DNA from 3 places in the Amycolatopsis sp. NPDC003676 genome. Region 2 is predicted to be linked to each of the others. Evidence: riboswitches for the same ligand, from Rfam matches in the RefSeq annotation. Region 2 holds a riboswitch; each other region holds the start of a gene.
The links. A riboswitch is a leader RNA that binds a small molecule or an ion and turns the genes downstream of it on or off. The one in region 2 is predicted to bind S-adenosylmethionine.
Positions count from the first base shown of each region.

Region 1: another riboswitch for S-adenosylmethionine. It lies ahead of ACWDNU_RS31735 (methionine ABC transporter ATP-binding protein); the one in region 2 lies ahead of thrC (threonine synthase).
Region 3: another riboswitch for S-adenosylmethionine. It lies ahead of ACWDNU_RS26455 (aminotransferase class V-fold PLP-dependent enzyme); the one in region 2 lies ahead of thrC (threonine synthase).

Region 1 is NZ_JBSFNS010000075.1:307-2,564, reverse strand. It holds gene rsmA (16S rRNA (adenine(1518)-N(6)/adenine(1519)-N(6))-dimethyltransferase RsmA) at 1-465, shown strand, start outside; SAM riboswitch class I at 1,045-1,135, shown strand; gene ACWDNU_RS31735 (methionine ABC transporter ATP-binding protein) at 1,352-2,258, shown strand, end outside.
Region 2 is NZ_JBSFNS010000102.1:27,417-29,674, forward strand. It holds gene holA (DNA polymerase III subunit delta) at 1-634, opposite strand, end outside; SAM riboswitch class I at 766-899, shown strand; partial or broken gene thrC (threonine synthase) at 913-2,043, shown strand; partial or broken gene ACWDNU_RS36430 (thioesterase II family protein) at 2,106-2,258, shown strand, end outside.
Region 3 is NZ_JBSFNS010000051.1:95-2,352, reverse strand. It holds gene ACWDNU_RS26460 (potassium/proton antiporter) at 1-576, shown strand, start outside; SAM riboswitch class IV at 673-787, shown strand; gene ACWDNU_RS26455 (aminotransferase class V-fold PLP-dependent enzyme) at 828-2,144, shown strand.

The sequences.
Region 1 (2,258 bases), on a different contig from region 2:
CCGTACAACGTCGCGGTGCCGGTGGTGCTGCATCTGCTGGCCGAGCTGCCGTCGCTGCGCAGCGGGCTCGTGATGGTCCAGACCGAGGTCGCCGATCGGATGGCGGCCGGGCCGGGCAGCCGGACTTACGGCGTGCCGAGCGTGAAGCTCGCTTGGTACGGACCGGCGCGAAAGGTCGCCGCGGTGCCGCGCGCGGTGTTCTGGCCGGTGCCGAACGTCGACTCCGCGCTGGTCTCGTTCACCCGGACTGACCCGGTGTCCGGGGTGGATCGCGCGCGGTTGTTCGCGGTGGTCGACGCGGCGTTTTCGCAGCGGCGCAAGACTTTGCGGGCCGCGCTGGCGGGGTGGGCTGGTTCCGCCGAGCGGGCTGGCGAGTTGCTAGCCGAAGCGGGGATCGACCCGAAGACGCGCGGGGAGCAGCTGGACGTGCACGCGTTCGCGCGGATCGCGGCAGCCGGAAACTGACCCCCCTCCCACGGCGCTCGCTTGTGACGTCCAACCGCGGCGGCGCGGCGGGTATTCCGGGTGCGGGGCGTTGATTTCGGTGCGTTGCCTGATGATCTTGCGTCGTCGCTGATCGTGGGGCATTCCGGGCCTCGCAGCTACTCTCGGTCATCGCGCGAGTGCGGCCGAAATGGCCCGCTACCTGTGACGGGCGGCTCGTCAAGGCCGTGGCATTCGGGGGAGTCTGATTGCTCCCCGGCCCGGATTGTTCAGTGCCGCCGGTTCGAGGTGCTTCGCTTCGGTGACCTATCTCGACCCGATCGCGGACCCGGCGCCCCGGGCGTCGAGGCCCGGGAGTGCGCATCACTTGACAACGGGAAAACTCTTGTTCCACAAAGATTCTTGATCGTCCACAGTGGAACGAACTCGTTCGTGGCCGGGGGCCGTCGCGAGGGTTCCACAGGTCGAGGCAATGTTCGGGAACCGAGGTTCCGGGTTTCCGGGTCCTGGACGGGCTGTTCCGGTATGCGGGCACCACCAGACGTGTGATCTGCACCAACGCGCTTGCGTTCAGCCAATGGGATCGGCTTTACTCGAAAGCGTCCATCCCGAGCGACTGAGAGACCTGGCTCGCCGAAGTCGCAGCAACCACCCTCCGCAGGGCAGGTGCTACCGCCAGGACCGATGGAGGCTGTTTTCGATGAAGAGGGTCACCCGCCCGCTCCTGCTGACCCGCCGGCGCGTAGTCGACGAAGGTCGCCGCACGGTATCCGCGTGTCAACGCTCCATGGTCATCGCCTGATCGTTTTTTCCGCAGTTTCTTGCGCCGTCCACTGTGGACGGTAATTCGATGACGCCTTGGCGCGCCCGGATCCGGCGCCGCGCCTCGTTTGCCTGGAGCCCTTTCGTGATCACTGTCGAAAACGTGTCCAAGTCCTTTCCCTTCCACGGAAATCGTGTCGCCGCACTGCGCGACGTGAGCGTTGACGTGCAAGCCGGCTCGCTGTTCGGAATCGTGGGTCCGTCCGGCTCCGGCAAGTCCACCCTCGCCCGCTGCATCGCGCTGCAGGAGCGCCCCGACCGCGGCGTCGTGCGGCTCGACGGCCTCAACACCGCGACCCTCGACGGCAAGCGGCTGCGGGAGATCCGCCGCCAGCTCGGGGTCGTCGGGACCAAGCCGGAGCTGCTCGCCGAGCGCACCATCGCGGGCAACATCGCCAGCCCGCTGGAGCAACTCGGCGTCGACGGCCCACAGCGGCGCAGCCGGGTCGGCTCGCTGCTCGACCTGGTCGGCCTCACCCCGCGCGCCGCGCAGAAGCCGGACGAACTCACCGACGGCCAGCTCCGCCGGGTCGCGGTCGCCAAGGCGCTCGCCGCCGGACCGGCCGTGCTGCTCGCCGACGACCCGACCGCCGGAGTTTCAGCGGAAGACGCCGGCGCGGTGCTCGCCGTGCTCGACCGGGCGCGCGCCGAGCTTGGCGTGACGGTCGTCGTCACCACGCCGGACGCCGACGTCGTCCGCCGAGTCTGCGACGACGTCGCGGTGCTCGACAACGGCGCGATCGTCGAGCGCGGCACGGTGCTCGACCTCATCTCGACGCCGGACAGCTGGACCGCGCAGGCAGTGCTGCCGTCGATCGAGACCTCGCGCGCCCAGTCCGCGAAGTACGACCGCGCGGTCGACGTCGTGCTGATCGGGTTCGCGTCGGTGGGTGCGTTGCTGCCTGAGGCGGCTAGTCGCTTCGACGTCGAACTTGCCACTATTGGTGGTGGGCTCACCCGTATTGGGGATACGCCGATTGCTCGGTTCCGGT
Region 2 (2,258 bases):
CGCCCGCGACGGCCTTCTCCGCGACCGCGAAGCCGGTCACGTCGGCGCGTCCGGTGTGGTAGCGGCGGACCGCCTGCTCGTCGATGACTCCCCCGGTGTCGGCGACCAGCTGCGTCGCTGCCGAGGACAGTTCGCGCAGGTCCGAGCCGACCGAGTCGAGCAGAGCCATCAGGCCCGCGCCGTCGATCTTGCCGCCCGCGCGGCGCACCTCGTTGCGGACGAACGCCTCGCGCTCGGCCGGCTTGGTGAGCTTCGGGCATTCGGTGATCTCCGCGCCCGCTTTTTTCAACGCGCCAGGCAGCGCCTTCGCGGCCTTGCTCCGCCCGCCGCCGCTGTGCACGACCACGAGGACGATGCCGTCGGCGGGCGCCTTCACGTACGCCAGGACCGCGTCGGACAGCTCCTGCGAGATGTCCTGCGCCGACTCCAGCACGATCACGCGGCCCTCGGCGAACAATGACGGGCTGACCAGCTCAGCCAGTACGGGCGGTGTGAGATCGGACACCCGTGTCCGCGTGAGGTCCGCCGTCGGGTCCGCGGCCTTGGCCGCGTCGAGGGACGCTCGCACAGCCCGTTCGATGAGCAGTTCTTCCTCGCCCGTGACGAGGTGCAGCGGCGCGGGTGCGGTGGTCACCTCGCCATCCTCTCACCCGGTCGCCGGGCCGTCCGCTCCGGTGATGTGGGCCGCCTCCGTGGCACGAGCTGATCGGGATGTCGTACGGTGTAGCCGAGGACGCGCCCACCGGCGCTCCGACAACCGAATACCGCTCATCCAGAGGGGCAGAGGGAACGGCCCGACGAAGCCCCGGCAACCGGCGTACAGCCTGTCATCCCGCGATCGCGGGATAGCTGACGACCACGGTGCCAATTCCGGCCCGCTTCGGCGGGGCAGATGAGGAAAGGAACCTCGCGATGACTGCAGCCCTCAGCGCCACCTCCGCCAACAAGACGATCGACCTCGGTCCGGCCGTCGAACTGGTGTCGAAGGAAGAAGGGCACCGGCAGCCGCTCGCTCCGGAATTCGTCTCCGCCGAAGACTTCTCGCCGCTCGAGGTCGCCTACGACTTCGGCCGCGTCCGCCGCGAGGACATCGAGGCGGGCCCGCGCAACATCTGGCGTTACAAGAAACTCCTTCCCGTCCCCTCGACCGTCGAGGAGACTCCGAACACCGAACCCGGCTGTACCCGGCTCGTGCGCGCCGACCGGCTCGCGAAGGAGCTCGGCCTCAAGAGCCTGTGGGTCAAGGACGACACCGGCAACCCGACGCACTCGTTCAAGGACCGCGTGGTCGCCGTCGCGCTCGCCGCGGCCCGCGAGTTCGGTTTCGAGGTCCTCGCGTGTCCCTCGACCGGCAACCTGGCCAACGCGACCGCCGCCGCGGCGGCCCGCGCCGGCTGGCGGTCGGTCGTGCTGATCCCGAAGAGCCTCGAGCGCGCGAAGATCCTCACCACCGCGGTCTACGACGGCGACCTGATCGCCGTCGACGGCAACTACGACGACGTGAACCGGCTCGCCACCGAACTGGCCGGCGAGCACCCGAAGTGGGCGTTCGTGAACGTCAACGTCCGCCCGTACTACTCCGAGGGCTCGAAGACGCTCGCCTACGAGGTCGCCGAGCAGCTCGGCTGGCGCATCCCCGAGCAGATCGTCGTGCCGATCGCCTCCGGTTCCCAGCTCACCAAGGTGGACAAGGGTTTCCGCGAGCTGGGCCAGCTCGGTCTCGTGGACGCCAGCCCGTACAAGGTGTTCGGCGCACAGGCCACCGGCTGCTCGCCGGTCTCCACCGCGTACCGCAACGGCCACGACGTGGTCCAGCCGGTGAAGCCGGACACCATCGCCCGCTCGCTGGCGATCGGCAACCCGGCCGACGGCCCGTACGTGCTCGACGTGGTCAACCGCACCGGCGGCGCGATCGAGGACGTCACCGACGAAGAGGTCGTCGAAGGCATCCGGCTGCTCGCGCGCACCGAAGGCATCTTCACCGAGACTGCGGGCGGCGTCACCGTGGCGACCGCGAAGAAGCTCGTAGAAACCGGCAAGCTCGCGACTCCCTACCGCCGCTGATCGTCTTCCCGCACGCGGGCGCCGGTGCCTCCGCCTACCGGGTGTTCGCCAAGCGTATGGCCCAGGACTTCGACACCGTGGTGATCCAGTACCCCGGCCGCCAGGATCGCGTGCGTGACGCCGCCGCCGAGACCCTGCCCGAACTCGCCGCCGGCGCCTTCGAGGCCTTCCGCGGCTCCGCCCACGACACCGGC
Region 3 (2,258 bases), on a different contig from region 2:
GTGCTGCTGCTCGCCCGGCCGCTGTCGGTGGTTCTGTCCCTGCTGCCGTTCCGCTTGCCCTGGCGAGACCAGGCATTCCTGTCCTGGGCGGGCCTGCGCGGCGCGGTGCCGATCGTGCTCGCGATGATCCCGCTGTCCGAAGGAGTGCCCGGCGCACAACGGCTCGTGGACGCGGTTTTCGTGCTCGTCATCGTGCTCACGATCCTGCAGGGCGCGACGCTGAGTCCGCTCGCGCGGATCCTCGGGCTCACGAAGGCGGCGCAGGCGCACGAGATCGAGGTCGATTCCGCGCCGCTCGACGAACTCGGCGCGGAACTGCTGCAGGTGCGCATCCAGAAGGGGTCGAAGCTGCACGGCGTGTACCTGTCGGAGCTGCGGTTGCCCGCCGGTGCGACGGTCAGTCTCGTGGTCCGCGGCGGTACCGGCTTCACGCCGCAGAAAACGAGCCGGTTGCAGGTCGAAGACCAGCTTTTGGTGGTCACGACCGCCGCCGACCGCGACGCGACCGAACGGCGGATCCGGGCGGTTGACCGGGCCGGCCGCCTCGCGCGTTGGCACGGCGAATCCGGGGCCTGAGTTTTCTGTCCTTTGTGGACGCTCCTTGTGACTGCCGTCTCAGATCACGAGACGGGTCTGGTTTCTTTCGGCGGTTGTCCGCTATCGTCGGTTTCAGGTCATGAGTGCCAGCGCGAAGCCCCGGCTTGCTGGCCGGCAACCCTCCTACCGCGGTGGGGTGCCCCGGGTGAGGACCAGGCCGGTCGCGCAGCGCGACGGGCAAGCGCGGGCCCCTCGCCGGGGGTCCCCCGGAACGCCGAGGAGGCGCCGTCATGACTCTCGCACTCGACCGGTCCACTGTTGTTCCCGCTGTGGCTGGCGCGTCGCTGCGGGTGCCGCTGGTGACGGGCGGCGACATCGGTTACGCCAATCTCGATCACGCGGCCAGCGCGCCCTGTCTGGACGCGGTTCGTTCGGCGGTGGACGAATTTCTTCCCTGGTATGCCAGTGTGCACCGTGGGGCCGGGTTTGCTTCGCAGGTCTCGACGCGGTTGTACGAGCGGACTCGTGGTGTGTTGCGTCGGTTCGTGGACGCTCGTAGTGGCGACTCGGTGATCTTCACTCGCAATACGACTGATGCGTTCAATCTGCTGGCGAAGGCGTTGCCGCGTAAGACTTCTGTGGTTGTTTTCGACAGTGAGCACCATGCCGCGTTGCTGCCGTGGCGGGGGCCGAATGTCCGGCGGGTGCAGTTGCCGCGGACTCGGCTTGCTGCGGTGTCCGTTGTGGACGAAGCGCTGGCGGAATGCCCGCAGGGGCCTCGGTTGGTGGTTGTCGCTGGGGCTTCGAATGTGACTGGCGAACTGCTGCCGGTTGCCGAGATCGCTGCGGTGGCTCGGAAGCACGGGGCTCGGGTGGCGCTGGATGCTGCTCAGCTTGCGCCGCATCGGCGGATTTCGTTGCGGGAGTTGGATGTCGACTACGTCGCGTTGTCCGGGCACAAGTTGTACGCGCCGTTCGGGGCTGGGGCGTTGGTCGGGCGCAGCGACTGGTTGCGGGCGGCTGAGCCTTATCTCGCCGGTGGTGGGGCGACCAAGCTGGTGACTGAGGAAGCTGTCGTGTGGAACAGCGGTGAGGAGCGGCACGAGGCTGGGTCGCCTAACACCGTTGGGGTGTATGCGCTTGGGGTGGCTTGCGAGCAACTGGCGGCTGAGTGGGATGCCATCGGGGCGCATGAGGCTGCGTTGCTGGAGCGGTTGCGCAAGGGGCTTGAGGGGTTGCCTGGGTTTGCCGAGCTGCGGTTCTTTGACGCGCCGGTGGATCGGGTTGGCACGGTGAGCTTTGTGGTCGACGGGTTTGAGCCTGGGTGGCTGGCGGCGGTGTTGTCGGCTGAGTATGGGATTGGGGTGCGGGACGGGGCGTTCTGCGCGCATGTCGCGGCTCGGCGGTTGATTCGGGAGGCCGGCGGAGAGGGGCAGCAGGCGGTTCGGGTGAGTCTCGGGTTGGGGAGTACCGAGGAGCACGTGGATCGGTTGGTGCTGGCGTTGCGACAGATCGTGGCTCGGGGGGCTCGGTGGGAGTACGCGAAGGTTGACGGGCGGTGGGCTCCGGTGGGGGATACGCGGGAGTTGCCGGGGTTTTGTGTTTGACGGTGTGGGTTTTTGGGTGATCGCTTCAGGGTGATGTGCCGGAGGTTGGTGCCGGGTTGGGGTGATGTGCCGGGGTGGTGGGGCCGGTTTTCGGGGGTAGCTCGCCAGCTGTGT